Chelatococcus sp. HY11: one gene and its partner. The protein of the gene in region 1 interacts with the protein of each later gene in a pairwise test. Links are inferred from orthologs where the notes say so. Each region holds a gene or a part of one and is shown on either strand. Other genes may lie near its edges.

Evidence for each region.
Region 2: the proteins of recR (region 1) and recO interact in binary tests that used the Escherichia coli proteins (3 or more experiments, as listed by UniProt). The link is inferred for Chelatococcus sp. HY11 from one-to-one orthologs.

What each region holds. Positions count from the first base shown.
Region 1 is NZ_JAHBRX010000001.1:2,566,813-2,575,940, forward strand. What follows is about bases 6,209-9,128. They hold recR (recombination mediator RecR), read left to right. Parts: upstream 6,209-7,327; coding sequence 7,328-7,930; downstream 7,931-9,128. Other genes in these bases: KIO74_RS11760 (DNA polymerase III subunit gamma/tau), read left to right, coding at 6,209-6,762; KIO74_RS11765 (YbaB/EbfC family nucleoid-associated protein), read left to right, coding at 6,788-7,111; aroB (3-dehydroquinate synthase), read right to left, coding at 8,001-9,128. Also shown: KIO74_RS32215 (OmpA family protein), read left to right, coding at 1-915; KIO74_RS11735 (c-type cytochrome), read right to left, coding at 1,001-1,558; KIO74_RS11740 (prephenate dehydratase), read left to right, coding at 1,790-2,647; KIO74_RS11745 (GNAT family N-acetyltransferase), read left to right, coding at 2,812-3,408; nudC (NAD(+) diphosphatase), read right to left, coding at 3,452-4,429; more of KIO74_RS11760, read left to right, coding at 4,852-6,208. UniProt on the Escherichia coli protein: May play a role in DNA repair. It seems to be involved in an RecBC-independent recombinational process of DNA repair. It may act with RecF and RecO.
Region 2 is NZ_JAHBRX010000001.1:869,565-880,218, forward strand. What follows is about bases 5,686-8,632. They hold recO (DNA repair protein RecO), read left to right. Parts: upstream 5,686-6,771; coding sequence 6,772-7,494; downstream 7,495-8,632. Other genes in these bases: KIO74_RS04280 (lytic murein transglycosylase), read right to left, coding at 5,794-6,663; KIO74_RS04290 (MFS transporter), read right to left, coding at 7,535-8,632. Also shown: KIO74_RS04250 (amino acid ABC transporter substrate-binding protein), read left to right, coding at 1-846; KIO74_RS04255 (hypothetical protein), read right to left, coding at 847-987; KIO74_RS04260 (amino acid ABC transporter permease), read left to right, coding at 1,958-3,145; KIO74_RS04265 (amino acid ABC transporter permease), read left to right, coding at 3,153-4,304; KIO74_RS04270 (amino acid ABC transporter ATP-binding protein), read left to right, coding at 4,388-5,104; KIO74_RS04275 (hypothetical protein), read left to right, coding at 5,169-5,669; more of KIO74_RS04290, read right to left, coding at 8,633-9,202; parC (DNA topoisomerase IV subunit A), read left to right, coding at 9,551-10,654. UniProt on the Escherichia coli protein: Involved in DNA repair and RecF pathway recombination.

The DNA of each region.
Region 1 (9,128 bases):
GAGGAATGGCGCGGCCGTCGGCAGGTGGAGGAGCGCGATGGACGCACCATCATTCGCGAAGGCGACAACAGGGTCATCATCCGTGAGGGCGATCGCGAGGTCATCCGCCACGACGAGGTTGAGCGGTTGCGACGCGGCGCGCGCGATGTGAATGTGGTTAGCGGACGCGGCGGGGAGCGCACCATCACGGTGGTGCGACCGGACGGCAGCCGCATCGTCACCATGGAGGATGCCGATGGCCGCCTCATGCGCCGGATCCGGCGCGGTCCGGACGGGCGCGACGTGATCATCATCGACAACAGCCGCAGGCCGGCGCGTCGACCAGCCGGTCCCGGCTTTTATGCCCCGCCGCTGGTAGCACTGCCGCCACTTATGCTCGGTGCCGTTCCCCGCGACCGCTATATCGTGGAAGCTGAGGATGTCGGACCGGACGTGATCGAGGAGACCTTTCTGGCCCCCCCCGTGGAGCGGGTGGAGCGAGCCTACAGCCTCGACGAGATCCGTTATAATGAGCGTCTGCGCGAGAAGATGCGTCGCGTCGATGTGGATACTATCACTTTCGCCACGGGCTCGGCCGATGTCGCGCCCACGGAGGTTGGTCGGCTGGACGCCATCGCCCGCGGTCTGGCGGCTGTGATCAAGCGCAATGCCAACGAGGTATTTCTGGTGGAAGGGCATACCGACGCGGTTGGTTCCGACACCGACAACCTCGCCCTGTCCGACCGGCGGGCCGAGGCGGTCGCGCAGGTTCTGACCGACAGCTATGGCGTGCCGCCCGAGAATCTCGTGACCCAAGGTTATGGGGAGCAGTATTTGAAGGTGCAGACGGAGGGACCAGCACGCGAGAATCGCCGGGTCACCCTGCGCCGCATCACGCCGTTGATGTCACAGGGCAGCGCCCCACCGGCGCGTTAAGCCGCACGCATTTGGCCCAAAACAATGGCCCCGGGATGCGACCATCCCGGGGCCATTGTCGTTTAAGGTTGCGAGACCCGGCCGATCAGGGGTTCGGCAGCGGAACCGGCGAATGGGACAGGCTGCGCAGATAGGCGATCAGGTCGGCCCGTTCCTCCGGCTTCGCCACGCCGGCGAAGCTCATGATCGTGCCCTTCATGTAACTGCGCGGATTGGCGATGAAGTGGTCGAGCTCCTCATAGCCCCACTTCTCGCCCTTGGCGGCATGTTCCTTCATGGCCGCCGAATAACCGAAGCCTTGAACCTCGCCCTTCGGGCGATCGACGATATTGTAGAGATCCGGCCCGACCTTCGAGCCAGCGCCTTCCACGAAATTGTGGCAGGCGGCGCATTTCGCCGCAGCCTTCTGGCCGCGGGCGGCGTCAGCTGTTTGCAAGCGCACGGCGATCGGTACCACTTCCACGGCAGCCGGGGCGGCCGCGCCCGCGCCTTCCTCGGGCGCCGGCAGGTCATAGCCGGGTACGGCCGGCGGATTCTGCGAGAAGATCGCGCTGGCCACAATGCCAAGGCCCATCGCAAAAACGCAGGTGCCAAGGATGGCGCCGAAGATCTTGTTGAGCTCAAAAGAATCTAGCTGTTGCATCGACAAAACAGCGGCTCCGGTGCGGCCAATGGGCTGAGGCCGATTGGTAGGCTTCAGGCGAACGTTGATAGCAATAACGTGGCCGCACAGCGCAAGGACATGCAGCAAAGTCTGATTACCCGCTTTGAAGCCGGGTTGGCAACTCGTATAAGCGGCTTCCCCTTTGCTACCTTTTGCCGCTTTCCGGCATCAGCGGCTTTGGGGGAGTGATGATTTCGAGGAGACGAGCCGATGTCCCTGCCCGAAGTGATTTCCTACCAAGGCGAACCGGGCGCCAATTCCCATATCGCCTGCGAGGATGTCTATCCGACGTGGCAGCCCCTGCCCTGCGCGACGTTCGAGGACGCGCTTGCGGCGATTTCCGACGGTACGGCTACCCTCGGCATGATCCCGATCGATAATACGATCGCCGGCCGCGTCGCCGACATGCATCATCTCCTGCCGACGTCGGGGCTGCATATCATCGGCGAGTTCTTTCTGCCCATCCATTTCCAGCTGATGGCGCCGAAAGGGGCGACGCTCGCCACCATCAAGACCGTGCACAGCCACGTGCACGCGCTCGGCCAATGCCGGCGAATCATTCGCAAGCTCGGCCTCAGCGCCGTTGTTGCCGCCGACACGGCCGGCTCGGCGCGCTTGGTGGCGGAATGGAACGATCCGACGCAAGCCGCGCTCGCGCCGCGCCTGGCCGCGCAGATCTATGGGCTCGACATCCTGATGGAGGACGTCGAGGACGAAGCACACAATACGACGCGTTTCGTCGTGCTGGCGCGTGAGCCGCAATGGGCCCCGGCCGGAAACGGCCCGACGGTGACGAGTTTTGTCTTCCGCGTGCGCAACGTGCCCGCGGCGCTCTACAAGGCGCTCGGCGGCTTCGCGACCAACGGCGTCAACATGACCAAGCTCGAAAGCTACATGGTCGAGGGACATTTCCACGCCACGCAGTTCTATGCGGAGGTCGATGGCCACCCCGATGATCCCGCGCTGAAGAACGCCCTCGAGGAAATCGGCTTCTTCTCGAAGGAACTGCGCATTCTCGGCGTCTATCCGGCGCATCCCTTCCGCGCGACCCAGATCCCAGCGGAATAAGGCCGTCGAGCAGGTACAGGAGGAAAGGATCGTCGAACGCGAGCTTTGCCTTTCGGCCTTCCTTTTCCATGAGAGCTGAAAAAAGACGGCCGTCATCCCTTCGTCGCCCTTTTATGGCCTTTCTCTCACGCGAGTTTACCCCCGCACGATGAGAGGGAAGGCCAATGACGCCCACGTTCAGACACGCAGACAGCTGCGACATGGCCAATGTCTCCCGCTTTTACGAGCATGTTTGGCAGGAGACCTATCTCAGCCTCATGGATGTTCGGGAACTCAGCAGCTGGCGCGCTCGTCGGGACTGGCGGACCCTGCTGGCTGACGAAGGTACCGTGGTGGTGGCGGAACACGACGGCCAGCTGGTCGGTTTCGGCGCCTGCGGTCCCGCTCGGGATGGTGAACTCGGCACCTTTGGCGAGATTTACGCAGTCCACGTCGCGCGGCAGTTTCGTTCGCGCGGCATCGGAAGTGCCCTCATGGGACGGATGGCCCGGGAATTCGCCGAGCGTGACGTCGCGGATGTCGGACTTTGGGTCTTCCATCGTAATGTGACGGCGGTGGTTTTCGCCCGCTCGCTCGGCGCGGTCGTCACAGGCTCGCGCGACGACGAGCAGGGGGCGGGCAATACCGAACTCGCGCTCATCTGGCCGAAAGCAAGCGATCTCGCCTTGTTCGACGACGGCCAGCATGGATCTTTGCATCATTCACCAGGGCGCAGCCTCGGCATGATGCCGCTCGCGCCTTGCATTCCATCCTCCAAATAGCCCTGTCGGCTGGCCGGTTCAGGCCGGCCGCGTTTCAGAACGATCAGAACGCCTCTCCCTCATGCACGAAGGCGTGGAGGAGATGGTGGGCGATGGCGAAGGGCTTGGGAGACGACAGCCCGTCGGGATGCGTGCCTGCCAGAAGCGCGGCCGCCTCGCCGCGGGAGAACCAGCGCGCGTCCTCGAGCTCAAGCCGGTCGATGGTGATCTCGTCATGCAACGCCTCGGCGATGCAGCCGATCATCAGCGAGGCTGGAAACGGCCAGGGTTGCGAGGCGAGGTAACGGACGCGGCCGACCGCGAGCCCCGCTTCCTCCTTCGTCTCGCGGCGCACGGCATCCTCGATGGTCTCGCCCGGCTCCACGAAGCCGGCGAGACACGAGTACATCTTGTCGGTGAAGCGGGGCTGCCGACCAAGAAGACAATGGCCGTTTCTCACGGCGAGCATGATGACGACGGGGTCTGTCCGCGGAAAATGCTGGGCCCCGCAGGTGTCGCAGATGCGCCGCCAGCCTGCCGCCTCCACCCGTGTTCTCGCCCCGCAATTCGCGCAGAAGCGGTGGCGCGCGTGCCAATGGAGGATGGCCTTGGCTTCACCGAGAGGGCCGAGAACCTCCGGGGACAAGAGCCCCTGCGAGGCGAGTGAACGAAGATCCACGGCATCGAGATGCGGCCGCTCGGCGATGACGCTCGCAGCATCGCTCGCCAGCATCGTCGTGAAAAGGGGCACGCCGGCGATTGTGCCGAGGAAGATGCTCTCGCCATCCGCGCCGAGCGCCGCCGCCTCCGCCAGCGTGAAGCGCGGATCGAGAGCGGGCTCACGCTTCAGGATCGGCACGTCGCCAGCGAGCACGAAGGTCGCGGCATCGGGTCTCTGGCGAAAGGCGCCAACCGTTTCGGCGTTCTCCCGCCCTTCCGAATGCCGCTCCAGGCGATTGATCGCGAAGCCTACGCGCCCGGAACGGTCCAGCGTCGCCGCGAGCGGAGCAATCGGCGCGGTCTTGGAATCATCATGCGTCATGGCACAGCCTTTCGGCCCTTCTTCTACCTGAGCCCCGGGATAGACAGAAGAGCCGTTTCGCTCATGCTCCCGGGCAGCGCCGCGCGGGCCCCTTACGTCTTGCACAGGGTTTGCGAATTACACCCCGGATGGCTTGCATCGGCCCCGTCTTTCCACGATATAGGCGGTGGGAGGTTGGCGTTGGACGTTCCACTCGCCAACCGGGTCAGATCCGGAAGGAAGCAGCCCTAACGAGAATCGGGCGGGTCTTCGTCCAGCCTCCCACCTTGTCATCGTCGGATCTCCGGCGACAACCGTCCGGCATGGGAGCCCGCGTCCAGCATGGGGGCCTGCGCCCAGCGTGCGATCCCGCCGGTGTGAGATGGCCTTGGTGTGTGGTGGCCTTGGCCGAACCGGCCCGATGAGATGACCGAACGGGTGCAATGACCGATCAGCCCAGCGCCAACGACGTGCCGCACGCCTCCGCCGAGGATGAAGCAGGTCCCGCGCTGCCCGGCTTCGATATGCCGCCACCCTCGGCCGTTCCTGCCCCGGCCTACCGTGTTCTCGCGCGCAAATATCGCCCCCTGAGCTTCGATGATCTCATCGGGCAGGAGGCAATGGTGCGCACGCTCTCCAACGCTTTCTCGACCGGCCGCATTCCGCAGGCCTGGATGCTGACCGGCGTACGCGGCGTCGGCAAGACGACGACGGCGCGCATTTTGGCGCGCGCGCTGAACTATGAGCCGCTCGACGGCGGCCCCTCCCAACCGACAATCCACATGCCGGCCCTCGGGCGCCATTGCGCCGCGATCATGGAATCGCGCCATGTGGATGTGCTGGAGATGGACGCCGCCTCCCACACCGGGGTCGAGGATGTCCGCCAGATCATCGACGGCATCCGCTATTCCCCAAGTTCGGCGCGCTACAAGGTCTACATCATCGACGAGGTCCACATGCTCTCGGAGAAGGCGTTCAACGCCTTCCTGAAGACGCTGGAGGAACCGCCGCCGCACGCGAAATTCGTGTTCGCCACCACCGAAATCCGCAAGGTGCCGGTGACGATCCTCTCACGGTGCCAGCGTTTCGACCTGCGCCGCATCGATGCCGGCGCGCTCGTTGCCCACCTTGGGCGCATCACCGACGCAGAAGGCGTCAATGCGGACCCGGAGGCGCTGGCGCTGATCGCGCGTGCCGCCGAGGGCTCGGCGCGCGACAGTCTGTCGCTGCTCGACCAGGCCATCGCCCATGGCGGCGGCGCGGTCACCACCGACGAGGTCCGTACCATGCTCGGCCTCGCGGACCGGGCTCGCGTGATCGATCTTTTCGAGGCTGTGATGCGCGGAGACCTCGCCGCCGCGCTCGCTGAATTGACCGCGCAATACGACGCGGGCGCAGACCCCTATGTCGTCCTCAACGACCTCGCTGGCTTCATTCACCTCGTCACGCGCTTCAAGCTGGTGCCCGATGCCGGCAGGGACGCGGCGCTGACCGAGGCCGAGCGGCTGCGGGGCGCCGACCTCGCCTCACGGCTCTCCTTGCGCATTCTGGCGCGGAGCTGGCAGATCCTGATCAAGGGCTTGCCCGAGGTCCAGCAGGCCGCACGTCCCATCGCGGCCGCCGAGATGCTCCTGGTGCGCCTCGCCTATGCCGCCGACCTGCCGACCCCGGACGAGGCGCTGCGCACCCTGCGCGATGGCGCGCCCTCCACCGGGGGTAACGGCGGCTCCCGTCCTAGCGACGGTGGCGGCGGCAATAGTGGCGGCGGCAGCGGCGGCGGGCCTCGCCTGACGATCGCCGCCAATACCGGCTCAGCCCTACTGGCTGACGCGACGCCACGTCAGGACCCAGCCCGCGAGGTGGTCCGCGCCTCGGCCGAGCCGCAGATCCGGCTGGCGCGCTTCGAGGATGTGGTGGCGCTGGCCGGTGAACAGCGCGATATCGTGCTGAAACGCGCCCTGGAGCAGGACGCCCATCTCGTCCATTTCGAGGACGGGCTTATCGAAATCGCGCTGCGCGAGGGCGGGAGCCGAACGCTCGCGGGCGATCTCGGCAAGCGCCTGCAGGAATGGACCGGCCGGCGCTGGATGGTCGCGCTCTCGTCGAAGCCCGGCGCGCCGACCCTGCACGAAATGGCACAGGCCCGCGAGGCAGAGCGCCGCAGCGGCGCGGAGGGGCATCCGCTCGTTCAGGCCGTGTTGTCGCGGTTTCCCGGGGCCGCCATCGTCGATATCCGCGATATAGCGGCCACGGCCGAGGAGCCGCTGCCGGCGATCGCCGAGACGGACGAGGCGACCGAGGATGGGGGAGCGCTCGCATCCGACGACGACCTGTCCTATCTAGACGACAGGTGATTCGGGATTGAGACGGGAGTGACCGATGCGTGACCTGATGGGGCTGATGAAACAGGCGCAGGGCCTGCAGCAGAAATTCGCTGACATGCAGGCCGAGTTCGAGGCGCTCGAGGTTACCGGCACGGCCGGCGGCGGGGCGGTCACCGTCGTGACGACCGCCAAGGGTCAGATGAAGAGCATCGCCATCGACGAGAGCCTTATCGTTCCGGGCGAAAAGGAGATCCTCGAAGATCTCGTCGTCGCCGCCGTCAACGACGCCAAGGCCAAGGCCGAGCGGCTGATGCAGGACAAGATGGGTGAGATGACCAAGGGCCTTCCCCTACCGCCCGGCATGAAGCTGCCGTTTTAGACCGATCTCCTTCCGGCGGAGAGAAACGATCCACCCTTCCGCAAGTGATACGATGGACTTATTTGCGTTCCCTCTCCCCCGAGGGAGAGGGAGAGGGTGAGGGCTACAACCGCGGTTATGGCCCTCTCCCGGACGCCACGCGTCCGACCTCTCCCCGCCGGGGAAAGGCTGAGAACGGCGCAGCCGCATTGCGTTTCCAGACGATCGGTTCAGATCATGCCCTCCCCCATCGGCCCCGAGATTGAACGGCTGATCCAGCTGCTGGCCCGCCTGCCCGGCCTTGGGCCGCGCTCGGCGCGGCGGGCGGCGCTGACTTTGATCAAGAAGAAGGAGCAACTCCTCGTGCCGCTCGCCGACGCGACGCGGGTCACGGCCGAGCGCGTGCTGGTCTGCACCTCCTGCGGCAATATCGATACCGCCGATCCCTGCACCATCTGCTGCGACGCCCGCCGCGACCCGACGCTTCTCGTCGTCGTGGAAGATGTCGCCGACCTTTGGGCGCTTGAGCGGGCCGGCGTGATCAATGCCCGCTACCACGTCCTCGGCGGCGTGATCTCGGCCCTCGACGGCATCCGCCCCGAGGACCTCAACCTCGACAGGCTCGTCGCCCGCGCCGCCGAGCCGGGCCTGACCGAGATCGTGCTGGCGCTCAATGCCACCGTCGACGGGCAGACGACGGCGCATTACATCACCGACCTTCTGTCATCCTATCCCGTGAAGATCACTCGCCTCGCCCACGGCGTGCCGGTGGGTGGCGAGCTCGATTATCTCGACGAAGGCACCCTCGCCGCAGCCATCCGCCAGCGCACGACGTTCTGAAGGCTGCGCCGGCAACGACCATCGGCCGTGGCCGGGACCAGAGGCCGGCGGAAGCTCTCGCAATCCGCGCTCAATCCGCCAGTTCACTCACCAGAAAAACGCGCACGCTGTCGGCCTCGACGCCGCGGGCGATGAAGCTCTGGCCGATTCCGCGCGCCAGGATGAAGGTGAGCGCGCCGCGCTTGACCTTCTTGTCCTGGGCCATGGCCTCCAGGAGGCTGTCGGCGGTGCCGATATCGCCGGGCACATCCTGCAGGCGTGTCGGCAACCCGAGCCCGGCGAGATGAACCGCGACGCGCGCGGCATCATCAGGCGGACACAGGCCGCGCTCCGCCGAAAAGCGGAAGGCGAGCGCGAGGCCGATCGCCACGGCCTCGCCGTGCACCAGCCGGCTGCCGTCGTAGCCGGTGGCGCGTTCCAGCGCATGGGCGAAGGTGTGGCCGAGATTGAGCAAGGCGCGGTCGCCATCCTCCCGCTCGTCGCGCACGACCACGGCCGCCTTGGCACGGCAGCTCGTCGCCACCGCATGGTCGCGCGCCGGTCCCGGCCCGAAGATGGCCTCGGCATTGCTTTCGCACCAAGCGAAGAAACCGGGATCGTCGATGAGGCCATATTTCACCACCTCGGCATAGCCGGCACGGAACTCACGCGGGCTCAGGCTGTCGAGCAGCCCCGTATCGGCGATGACGAGGCTCGGCTGGTGGAAGGCGCCGATCAGGTTCTTGCCGTGCTTTGAATTGATGCCCGTCTTGCCGCCGACCGAGGAATCGACCTGGGCCAGGAGGCTCGTCGGCACCTGTACGAAGCGCAGGCCACGGCGGACAATGGAGGCCGCGAAGCCGGCGAGGTCGCCGATGACACCGCCACCAAGCGCGATGACGAGATCGCCACGCTCGATGCGAGCGGCCAGAAGCGCTTCGCAGACCTCGACCAGGCGAGGATAGCTCTTGCTGCCCTCACCGGCTGGCACCGTGATGATCGTCGTGCGGAGACCCGCCGTGGCGAGCGCCTCGCTGAGACGCTGGCCATAAAGCGCGCCGACGCTTTCGTCGGTGACGATGGCCGCCGCCCCGCCCGGCGCCAGCGCCGCGATACGCGGCGCCGCCTCAGTCAGCACGCCGCGGCCGATGAGAATGTCATAGGCGCGATCGCCGAGAGGAACATGCACGGTTTCGCGACCGTCTGCGGCGTGTGTCAC
Region 2 (10,654 bases), 1.7 Mb from region 1 along the record:
TTCGATGTCGATATGTGCCGCGCCATCGCGGCCGCGATCTTCGATGATCCGACCAAGGTGAAATTCGTACCTCTGTCGGCGAAGGATCGCTTTACGGCGCTTCAGTCGGGTGAAGTGGACGTCTTGATCCGCAACACCACCTGGACCATGTCGCGCGATACATCGCTCGGCTTGAATTTTACGTCCATCAACTATTACGACGGCCAGGGCTTCATGGTCCGCAAGGGCTTGGGCGTGAAATCCGCGCTCGAACTCAATGGCGCTTCGGTCTGCGTGCAGCAGGGGACGACCACCGAACTGAACCTCGCGGATTTCTTCCGCTCCCATAACATCAAATACGAGGTGGTGGCCTTCGCCTCGTCCTCGGAAGCCGTGAAGGCCTACGACTCCGGCCGTTGCGACGCCTTCACCACCGATGCGTCGGCCCTCTATGCTGAGCGCCTGCGTTTGGTCGCGCCGGACGACAGCATCGTCCTGCCCGAGATCATTTCCAAAGAGCCTTTCGCTGCGGCGGTTCGCCATGGCGACGACCAGTGGTACGACCTCGTGCACTGGACGTTATTTGCGATGATCAATGCCGAGGATCTTGGCGTCGCGCAGGCCAATGTCACCGAGCAACTGCAGTCGCAGAACCCGGAGGTGAAGCGCCTGCTTGGCACGGAAGGCAATTATGGCGAGAGCATTGGGCTGACGAAGGATTGGGTGGTGCGCATCGTCAAGCATGTCGGCAACTATGGCGACGTGTTCGAGCGCAATCTGGGTGAGAAGACACCGCTCAAGATCAAGCGCGGCCTGAATGCTCTGTGGACCAAGGGCGGCCTGATGTACGCGCCGCCGGTGCGCTGATCACGACGAGACCGGGCCGATCATATCCGGCCCGTGCTTGACCTCCATCGATGAGCGGTGCTTCGGCGGATCGCCCGCCAGAGCGCCGCTCACGTAAAGCTTGGCGAGCGGCGCCCCAAGGGTCTCCGTCGCGGTGGGCATCAGAGGGGTATCTCGTCAGGCGTGACGTATGGGCCGTCGAGGGTCGCCCCGTGTTCGGCGTCTTCTGCCACGGTCGCAGCTGTAACGCGCGTCTTGACTTGATCAGCCTCGCTTCGGGTCGGGCGTGTGCGTCGACTTCGACTGCGATCTCATGGCCTGATGCCGCTATTCCAGGTGCGAGAATTCCGCTGTTGTGCCCCCGGAGCCGCCAGGCAGCAGAAGGAGGGGTTTCCATCCAACGCCAGCGCGTGGCTTGCCGGGCTGGGCCCCGCCCTGACGGCTCCGTCCGCTATTCGCTGGCCAGATGCATTGCTCGTTTGTTGGTCTCTTAGACTATTGATGGAGCAAATTGCGTGTGACTTGTTGCGCATGCAAAATTGCCAAAGCCCGTTAGTCTGTTAAGGTTTATGGTTAAGCAATCGCAGTCTTCGCCGCGAGCAAGGTGAAGCGCCGACTTCGTTGATCTTGCGCCGTCATTGCGGCTCGTCAGGAGTGGCGGTGTCTTGGGATTGTGGTTTGGGATCGTGGTTTGGGATTGTAAGCGCACTACCGCAATCGTTCCGCGGCGGGCGGGCCATGCGGACCTTGAGCTGAGCCCTGTTGGCATGGGTTGTGCGTGGAAGACATGGGTTGTGCGTGGAAGAGTTGACTTGATGCGCGCGCAAGCTGCGCGACAGGCGCCCGGTCGTGATCAATGTCGGCGACGGATATGGCACGGAGCGGTGGACCTCCGCAGGAACGGGCGACGGCTTCTGTGCGTTGAATGCAAGCAGCTGGAAAGAAAGAAGTATCGGGCTGGGAGAAGCAGGTACGGCCGGCCCTATGGCATCCGCGGCCGACGCGTTCCGAACCAGACTTCGTGCGCATATGGCCAAGAGTTTGCGGTTCTTCTCCTGCTCTTTCGCAATCAGGATTATGATGAATTTGACGCGAAATTCGGATCATAGGGCGACAACATCGGGGAGTGGCCGTGTCCAGCGCTGACGTTTCCGGACCCAAACGCGGGTCGCTGATCAACGACCCGAAGATCAGAGGCCTCATCTACCAGTTCGTATTGGTCGCTGTCCTGGCATTCCTCGTCTATGGAGCGGCCAGCAATGCCATCGAGAATTTGCGTGCTGCGCGCATTGCCTCCGGCTTTGGCTTCCTCAATCAGCCCGCCGGCTTCGACGTCAACCAGAAGCTCATTCCATTTTCCTCGTCGGGCTCCACCTATGCTGACGCGTTCTTCGTCGGCCTGCTGAACACCCTCCTCGTCGCGGCCATCGCGGTGGTCGTCGCCACCGTCCTCGGCTTTGTGATCGGCGTGGCGCGACTGTCCCAGAACTGGATCGTCGCGAAGCTCGCGGCGGTCTATGTCGAATGTGTCCGTAACGTGCCGCTGCTGCTGCAGCTGTTCATCTGGTACAACGCGGTGCTGAAGCCGTTGCCTGGTCCTCGGCAGTCGCTCGAGCTCGGTGCCGGAACCTATCTCAACAGTCGCGGTCTCTTCCTTCCCCAGCCCTTGTTCGGTGAGCGGTTCGGGTGGGTCTGGATCGGTCTCGCCGTGGCGATCGCAGGCTCTTACCTGTTCCATCGCTGGGCCCACCGTCAGCAACTGGCGACCGGCCGGCAATATCCGGTGATCCGCATCGCCATCGGCCTCATCATAGGCTTGCCGTTGGTGATCTATTTCCTGATTGGGCAGCCGCTGACCTTCAATTATCCCGAGCTGCGCGGTTTCAACTTCGCCGGCGGCATCCAGGTCTTTCCGGAATTCGTGGCCCTTCTGATCGGCCTCGCGACCTACACGGCCGCGTTCATCGCCGAGATCGTGAGAGCAGGGATTCTCTCCGTCTCGCGCGGGCAGACCGAAGCCGCCTACGCGCTGGGGCTGCATTCCAGCCCGACGCTGCGGCTGGTAGTGATTCCCCAGGCCATGCGGGTGATCATACCGCCGCTGACCAACCAGTACCTCAATCTCGTCAAGAACTCCTCGCTGGCGGTCGCGATTGGCTATCCCGATCTGGTCCAGGTTTTCATGGGCACGGTGCTCAATCAGACGGGGCAGGCGGTCGAGGTCATCGCGATCACGATGGCCGTCTATCTCGCCATCAGCGTCGTCACTTCGCTGCTGATGAACATCTATAACCGCCGCATGGCAATCGTCGAACGGTGAGGCTGCGATGTCGATGCTTGTGACCCAACAGCCCTACCTTCGTCAGACCCAAGTGGATCCGGAGCCGCCGCCGGCCCTTGTCAGCGGTCCGATCGCCTGGGTCCGCGCCCATCTCCTGTCGTCACCGCTCAATATCGCGATGACGGTCATCACGCTGTATCTGGCCTACCTGGTCTTCGTGCCGCTGATCAAATTCGCGTTGATCGACGCGGTCTGGACCGGGCAGGATCGCGAGGCCTGCCTCGCCGGTCCGGGTGGAGGCGAGGTCGGCGCTTGCTGGGCTTATGTCAGAGCGAGGTTCAGTTATTTCGTCTATGGCTCCTATCCGTGGGAGCAGCGCTGGCGGGTTGACGTCTTCTTCGTGCTCACGGCGATCGGCGTCGTCTGGATGCTCTGGCTCGATGCGCCGCGGCGGAGCCTCGGCGCCATCTATTTCTTCATCATCTATCCGATCGTCTCCTTCATCCTGCTCAGCGGCTGGAGCGCCATCGGCCTGAGCATCGTCGACACCTCGCTGTGGGGCGGCATTCTCGTCACCCTGATCGTGTCGATCGTCGGCATCGTGTTTTCTCTGCCCTTTGGCGTGGTGCTAGCACTTGGCCGGCGGTCGGCGCTTCCGGCGATCAGGCTCGCCAGCGTCATCTTCATCGAGGTCATCCGAGGGGTGCCGCTGATCACCGTGCTGTTCATGGCCAATACCATGCTGCCGCTGTTCCTGCCGGGCAACATGACGCCGGATAGGTTGCTGCGTCCGCTGGTCGGCGTTGCGATCTTCGCCGCCGCCTATATGGCGGAGGTGGTGCGCGGGGGCCTGCAGGCCATCCCGAAGGGACAGTACGAGGGCGCGATGTCGCTTGGCCTCGGCTATTGGACGATGATGCGTCTGGTGGTGCTTCCACAGGCCCTGCGCATCGTGATCCCCGGCATCGTCAATGTGTTCATCGCGCTCTTCAAGGACACGACGCTGGTGTCCATCGTCGGCATCTTTGATCTCCTGCGTACCATTGAAGCGACTTTGACGGACCCCACCTGGAGCACGCCCACGACCCGTTTCTCGGGTTACGCTTTCGCGGCGGTGTTCTATTTTATCTTCTGTTTCGGTATGTCTCGCTATTCACTCGCGATCGAACGGCGCTTCGCGAGGGGACACAAGAGGTGAATGCGACAATGGCCACTGCAACTGCCCCTCAGACATCTGCCCGTTTGAAGCCGACACCCCTGAACGGTGAGGTGGCGGTCGAGATGGTCGACGTGCACAAGTGGTATGGTGAATTCCATGTGCTCCGAGACATCAATCTCAAGGTCACCCGTGGCGAGCGCATCGTGATCTGCGGGCCGTCAGGCTCGGGCAAATCGACGATGATCCGCTGCATCAACCGCCTCGAAGAGCATCAGCGCGGCTCGATCGTCGTCGACGGGATAGAGCTGACGAACGATCTCAAGCGCATCGACGAGGTGCGGCGGGACGTCGGCATGGTGTTCCAACATTTCAATCTCTTCCCGCATCTGACTATTCTCGAGAACTGCACGCTCGCGCCGATCTGGGTCCGCAAGATGGCCAAGAAGCAGGCCGAGGAAGTGGCCATGCATTATCTCACGCGCGTGAAGATCCCCGAGCAGGCCAACAAATATCCTGGCCAGCTCTCGGGCGGTCAGCAGCAGCGCGTGGCGATCGCCCGTTCGCTCTGCATGAACCCCAAGATCATGCTGTTCGACGAGCCGACCTCGGCGTTGGATCCGGAGATGGTCAAGGAGGTCCTCGACACCATGGTAGGGCTTGCCGAAGAAGGGATGACGATGCTGTGCGTTACCCATGAGATGGGCTTCGCGCGGCAGGTCGCCAATCGGGTCATCTTCATGGATGCCGGGCAGATCGTCGAAATGAACACGCCCGACCAGTTCTTCGCCAATCCACAGCACGAGCGCACGAAGCTGTTTCTCAGCCAGATCCTCCACTAAGACCATCCGGGTCGGCTCTGCGGCGTGTCATCACCGCGGAGCCGGTTCTCACCGGAGGCTCGTGATGCGTTTCCTGATCATTGCTTTCGCCGCAATCGCCGTGGCTTTCGCCGTTTCGCTCGTCCTCGGACGGCGCGGAATCTATGTGGCCACGGTCGCCTTGCTGATCGGCGCCGGGATAGCGCTGCTCTCGGTTTTCATCACGAGTTGCTCGCAATGCTGGACGTCGGCATTGCCGGTGGGCGCCTTCTTTTCAGCGCCCTTCTACATCGTCGGATGGATCGCCCTGGCGCAGGCGGAGATGGTGGAGAGCAGACGCTCTCTGCTCTACGGCTTGTGCGGCGTGATGGTCGTGCAGGTCCTATGGGCGAGCAGGGTCATCCTGTTCGCGACGGTCGATGGCCGCTGCCCGTGTGGCGCGGGCCTTTTCGGCCTCATCACCACCGAACTGTCGGCGGTCGGGTTCGATCGCTGGGCGGGTCCCTGGTTCCTGGCCGAGGCAATCGTCACGCTGGCCATTCTCATCGCCGCCCTGCGGCGGCCAACCGAGCTGCCCGCCGCTTGATTCGGCTATCTCAGATGGCCGGGTAAGTGCCCACGTTCCCGCCTCTTGCTCCTCTTGCCCATTTTGCCGGCTAGCCTATCCCGGCCATTCGGCGGACAGTCGACGCGGTTGTCATGTGACGCGCTCAGTTCGATGCGGCGCGCGTCCCTTCAAGGCGCGAGGCAAAGTAGCCGATCGTGCGCGAGTAGACGCTCGCCCGGTTCCATTGCTTCAGCACCTCGGCATTGGCGGAGCCCGGCTCCCACGAGCCGCCCGCGACCCAGCCGTGGCCTTTCAGGAAGTTGGCGGTAGAGGCCAGCACGTCCGGGACGCTGCGAATGAGGTCACGACGGCCATCGCCGTCGAAATCCACCGCGTAACGGTAGTAGGACGTGGCCATGAACTGGGTCTGGCCTATTTCTCCAGCCCAGGCGCCACGCATCTCGGAGGGATGCAGATCGCCGCGATCGACAACGCGAAGCGCGTCGAGAAGCTGCGCGCGGAACATGTCGGAGCGCCGGCAGTCAAAAGCCAAGGTCGCGATGGAGCGAATGGCCGGCAGTTTGCCCATATTGCCGCCGAAATCGGTCTCCAGACCCCAGATGGCCACGATGATCGCGGGCTGGACGCCATAGCGCTGTTCGATCTGCCGCAGCAGGCCGGCGTGCCGCTTCAAGAGGCCTGAACCTTTCTGCACCCGATAGGGCGGCACCATGCGCTGTGAGAACTGCTCGAAGCTCTGGCGAAAATGGCCCTGGCGCCGGTCTTGGCGCACAACGGCGGGATCAAAGGTTACTCCGTCGAGCGCCGCCAGGCCGCGCGGCGATACGCCCTGGCTTGCCGCCTGCTGGCGGAAGCTGGCGATAAAACCCTCAAAGCTGCCAGTCGTCTGGCAACCCGCATTGGGCTGGGCCTGTGCGGGGCTCAAGGACGACAGGAGCAGGACGGGGAGCGCGGCCAGCAGAGACCTATGGAGGGAACTCAGTGAAACTCGACGCAGTTTGGCCGATATCATGGCGCGCCTCTCGCGTTGTTTCCAAAGAAGTGCCGTTTCAAAACGGCATCGGTGATGGTAGGCCGCAGCCTGTAGCTTTTGCAATGTCGCGCGATCGGCGAACCGCTCATGCAGTGGCAGGATGATGGTATCATTATAGGGGTCAAGCGTCACGGTGAGGGGAGTGTCATCCTCGAATTGATGACGAAGGTCCACGGACGACATCTCGGTCTCGTCCGGGGCGGCCGCTCGCCACGCCAGCAAGCCACCTTGCAGGCCGGCAATCGTGTTGATGCGGTCTGGCGCGCACGCATCGAGGAGCAGCTCGGCACCTATGCGGTCGAGGCCGTGAAGCTGAACACGGCGCGCTTTCTCGGGGTGCCTGCCGCGCTTTACGGGCTGGCGTCCGCCGCGGCGTTGCTGCGCCTGTTGCCCGAGCGCGACCCGCATTCCGGCCTTTTCGATGCGCTTGGGGTGCTTGTCGACCACCTGGACGATACGCGAATCGCGCCTGCGCTGCTTGTGCGCTTCGAGCTCGAAATGCTGGCCGAGCTGGGGTTCGGCCTCGATCTTGGGGCCTGCGCCGTGACGGGCGCCACGTCAGAACTCGTCTATGTGTCGCCGAAATCCGGACGCGCGGTGTCGGCTTCGGCCGGCGAGCCCTATCATGAGCGCCTGCTCGCTCTTCCAGGCTTTCTCCGTGAAGATCGATCCCGCGATCATCCGACCCATGCGGAACTCGTGGCCGGGTTCACACTGACGGGCTATTTCCTGAGGCGGCATGTATTCGCGCCGCGAGGTATCGCCTGGCCTGACGCGCGCGATCTATTCGTTGCTCGGCTCAAGGATTGAGCGAGGAGGGGCTCGCTCGGAGCTCCTCACCTGAAAACGCCTACTGGTGCAGGTCGATCATCTCTTTGCGCGGCGCTGTGCGTGGCGGCCATTCCGGCGAGCGCTCGATCATGCGGTGAACTTTTGGCCGCTCCGGTCCGCTGTGCAACGCGCGCAGCCGTTCGCCCACGGCGGCATCGGCCTTCGTGATCCGCTGGTTGTGCCTGATGTAGTCGATCCAGGTAGGCGTCTGGTAGCTTTCCCACCAGATGTCGGGCTTCTCAAGGCTGCGCGTCAGCGTCCAGTAGCGGGCGCCGTCGCGGCGACGGATCCGGCGCCGCTCGGCCATGGCGCTCAGGAAAGCCGGCAAGTTCTCATCCTTGATGATGTATTCGATGATGATGACGATCGGCCCGCTTCGCGGCAGCAGATCGAGCGCGAGGTGCGGCTCCTTCCAGCTGTTGAGCGGGTCGAGGTTGAGGGCGGTCTGCTCTGGAAGACCGAGGCGTTTCAAGCCGAGTGCAGCACCGGCCAGCATAAGCGCCGATGCGATCATCAGCGCGGTCGCCGGCCCCGATTGCTGCGCGACCGCGCCCCAGACCCAGCTTCCGAGCGCCATGCCGCCAAAGCTCGCGGTCTGGTAGAGCGAGAGGGCCCGGCCCACGACCCAGCGCGGCGTGGATAGCTGTACGGCGACGTTGAAGAGCGAGAAGGCGATGACCCAACTCGCGCCGCCGACGAGCAGCGCCGCGCCGGTGAGCCAGGCCTCCCGGCTCAGCGCGAGCGTGAAGGCGCACACGGCGAAGCCGGTGAAGGCGAGGCGGATGCGGATTTCCGCCGAGAGCGTCTGTCTCAGCCATTCCGCGATGAGCGCGCCGCCGACAGCACCCACACCAAAGGCCCCAAGGAAGATGCCGTAGAGAAGGGGGCCGCCGCCAACGATGTCACGCGCCACGAGTGGCAGCAGCGCGACGACCGAAATCACCGTGAAGCCGAAGACGCAGGAGCGCAGAAGGACCTTCTCGATGTTGGGCGACATCGCGACATAGCGCAGCCCGGCGGCGATGGCCGAGCCGATGGTCTCACGGGGCAGGGTGCTGGCGGGACGCTTGAGGTCCCAGCGCCAGAGCACCGCGATCAACGCGAGATAGCTCATGGCATTGACAGTGAAGGCCGCGGCCGCGCCACCGAACGCGACGATGGCGCCGCCGATCGCCGGCCCCACGCTGCGGGTGAGGTTGAAGCCCATGCCATTGAGCGCGACCGCGGCCGGAAGGTCTTCGCGCGGGACCATGTCACCGACCGATGCCTGCCACGATGGATTGTTGAGGGCGGTGCCGCATCCGATCAGGAAGGTGAACGTCAACAGCAGCCAAGGCGTGATCACCCCGAGATAGGTCGTGACGGCGAGGCCGACAGAGACCACCAGCATCGTGCTCTGGGCAACCAGCATGACGTCGCGGCGGTTGAAATTGTCGGCGATCGCGCCGGCCGCGATCGAGAACAGCATGATCGGCAAGGCCGCGGAGGCCTGCACAAGGGCGACCATGTCGGCAGAATCCGAAATGGTCGTCATCATCCAGGCGGCGCCGACGCCCTGAATCAGCGAGCCGAAGTTTGACGCGAGATTCGCGGTCCATATGGCACGGAACGTCTCATGCCTGAACGGCGCCAGCGGCGAAATTTTCTCGGTCAACGAATCAGTCTCGATTACAAAGACGGCACGCATGCCGAAGTTGACTAATTAGAAAGCATCGAAGGCAGGGATACCAGTCCCGCGGTACGGAATCGTAAATTCTGCGGCCGGCCGTGCTGAATGAGTGACCTCGCGACCGGGAGGGCGAGGAGCGCTCGGCGGTGTGGCGGCGAAAAGCCGGGCCTGGTATCTGTTATGGACCGCTTGCGCCGCGGTTGTTTGTTCGCTACCTGTTCTCTCTTGCGGGAGCCTGTTGTCGCGCAACGCGTGTCGGGGCTTGGGATACACGTTATGGACCGACAATGCCTGGCGGTGGATAGCGTGTCGTGAGGGCAGAAAGTCGCCTTTCGCTTTCACGGTCCATGCTCTAAGGAGCGAACTATGGGAAAGCCAGTCGACCCGCCGGATCATGACGGCGTCGAAAGCGTCGGTTTGAAGGACGCGCTCGAGGAGCGCTACCTCGCCTATGCCTTGTCCACGATCATGCACCGTGCCTTGCCCGATGCGCGCGACGGCTTGAAGCCGGTGCATCGTCGCATTTTGCACGGCATGCGGCTGCTCAGGCTTGAACCCGGCGCCGCCTTCAAGAAATCGGCCCGCGTCGTCGGTGACGTCATGGGTCAGTTCCACCCGCACGGCGATCAGGCCATCTATGATGCGCTGGTGCGGCTCGCGCAGGATTTCTCGCAGCGCTATCCGCTTGTCGACGGGCAGGGCAATTTCGGCAACATCGACGGGGATAGCGCGGCGGCGATGCGCTATACCGAGGCGCGCCTGACAGAAGTCGCACGGCTTCTCCTACAGGATATCGACGAGGATGCCGTCGATTTCCGCGACACCTACGATGAGGCCAACCGCGAGCCGGTCGTCTTGCCGGCGGCCTTTCCCAATCTCCTGGCGAATGGAAGCCAGGGCATCGCGGTGGGCATGGCGACCTCGATCCCGCCGCATAACGCAGCCGAGATCTGCGACGCGGCGCTCTATCTCATCGGCCACAAGGATGCGAGCTCCGACCAGTTGCTCACCTTCGTGCAGGGACCGGACCTGCCGACGGGCGGCATCATCATCGATGACCGCGACAGCATCGCGGAGGCTTATCGCACGGGGCGCGGCTCGTTCCGTGTTCGCGCGCGCTGGCACCGTGAGGAGACCGGTCGCGGCGGCTGGATTGCTGTCGTCACCGAGATCCCCTATGGCATCGCCAAGGCCCGGCTGATTGAGAAGATCGCCGAGCTCCTTCAGGAGAAGAAGCTGCCGCTTGTCGCCGACGTGCGCGACGAGTCGGCGGAAGACATCCGCGTCGTCTTTGAGCCGCGCTCGCGCACCGTGGACGACACGCTGCTGATGGAATCGCTGTTCCGGCTCACCGAACTCGATTCGCGCGTGTCCCTGAACATGAACGTGCTGACGAGCGGGCAGATCCCGAAGGTGCTTGGCCTCGCCGAGGTGCTGCGCGAGTGGCTGGATCACCGCCGCGACGTCCTG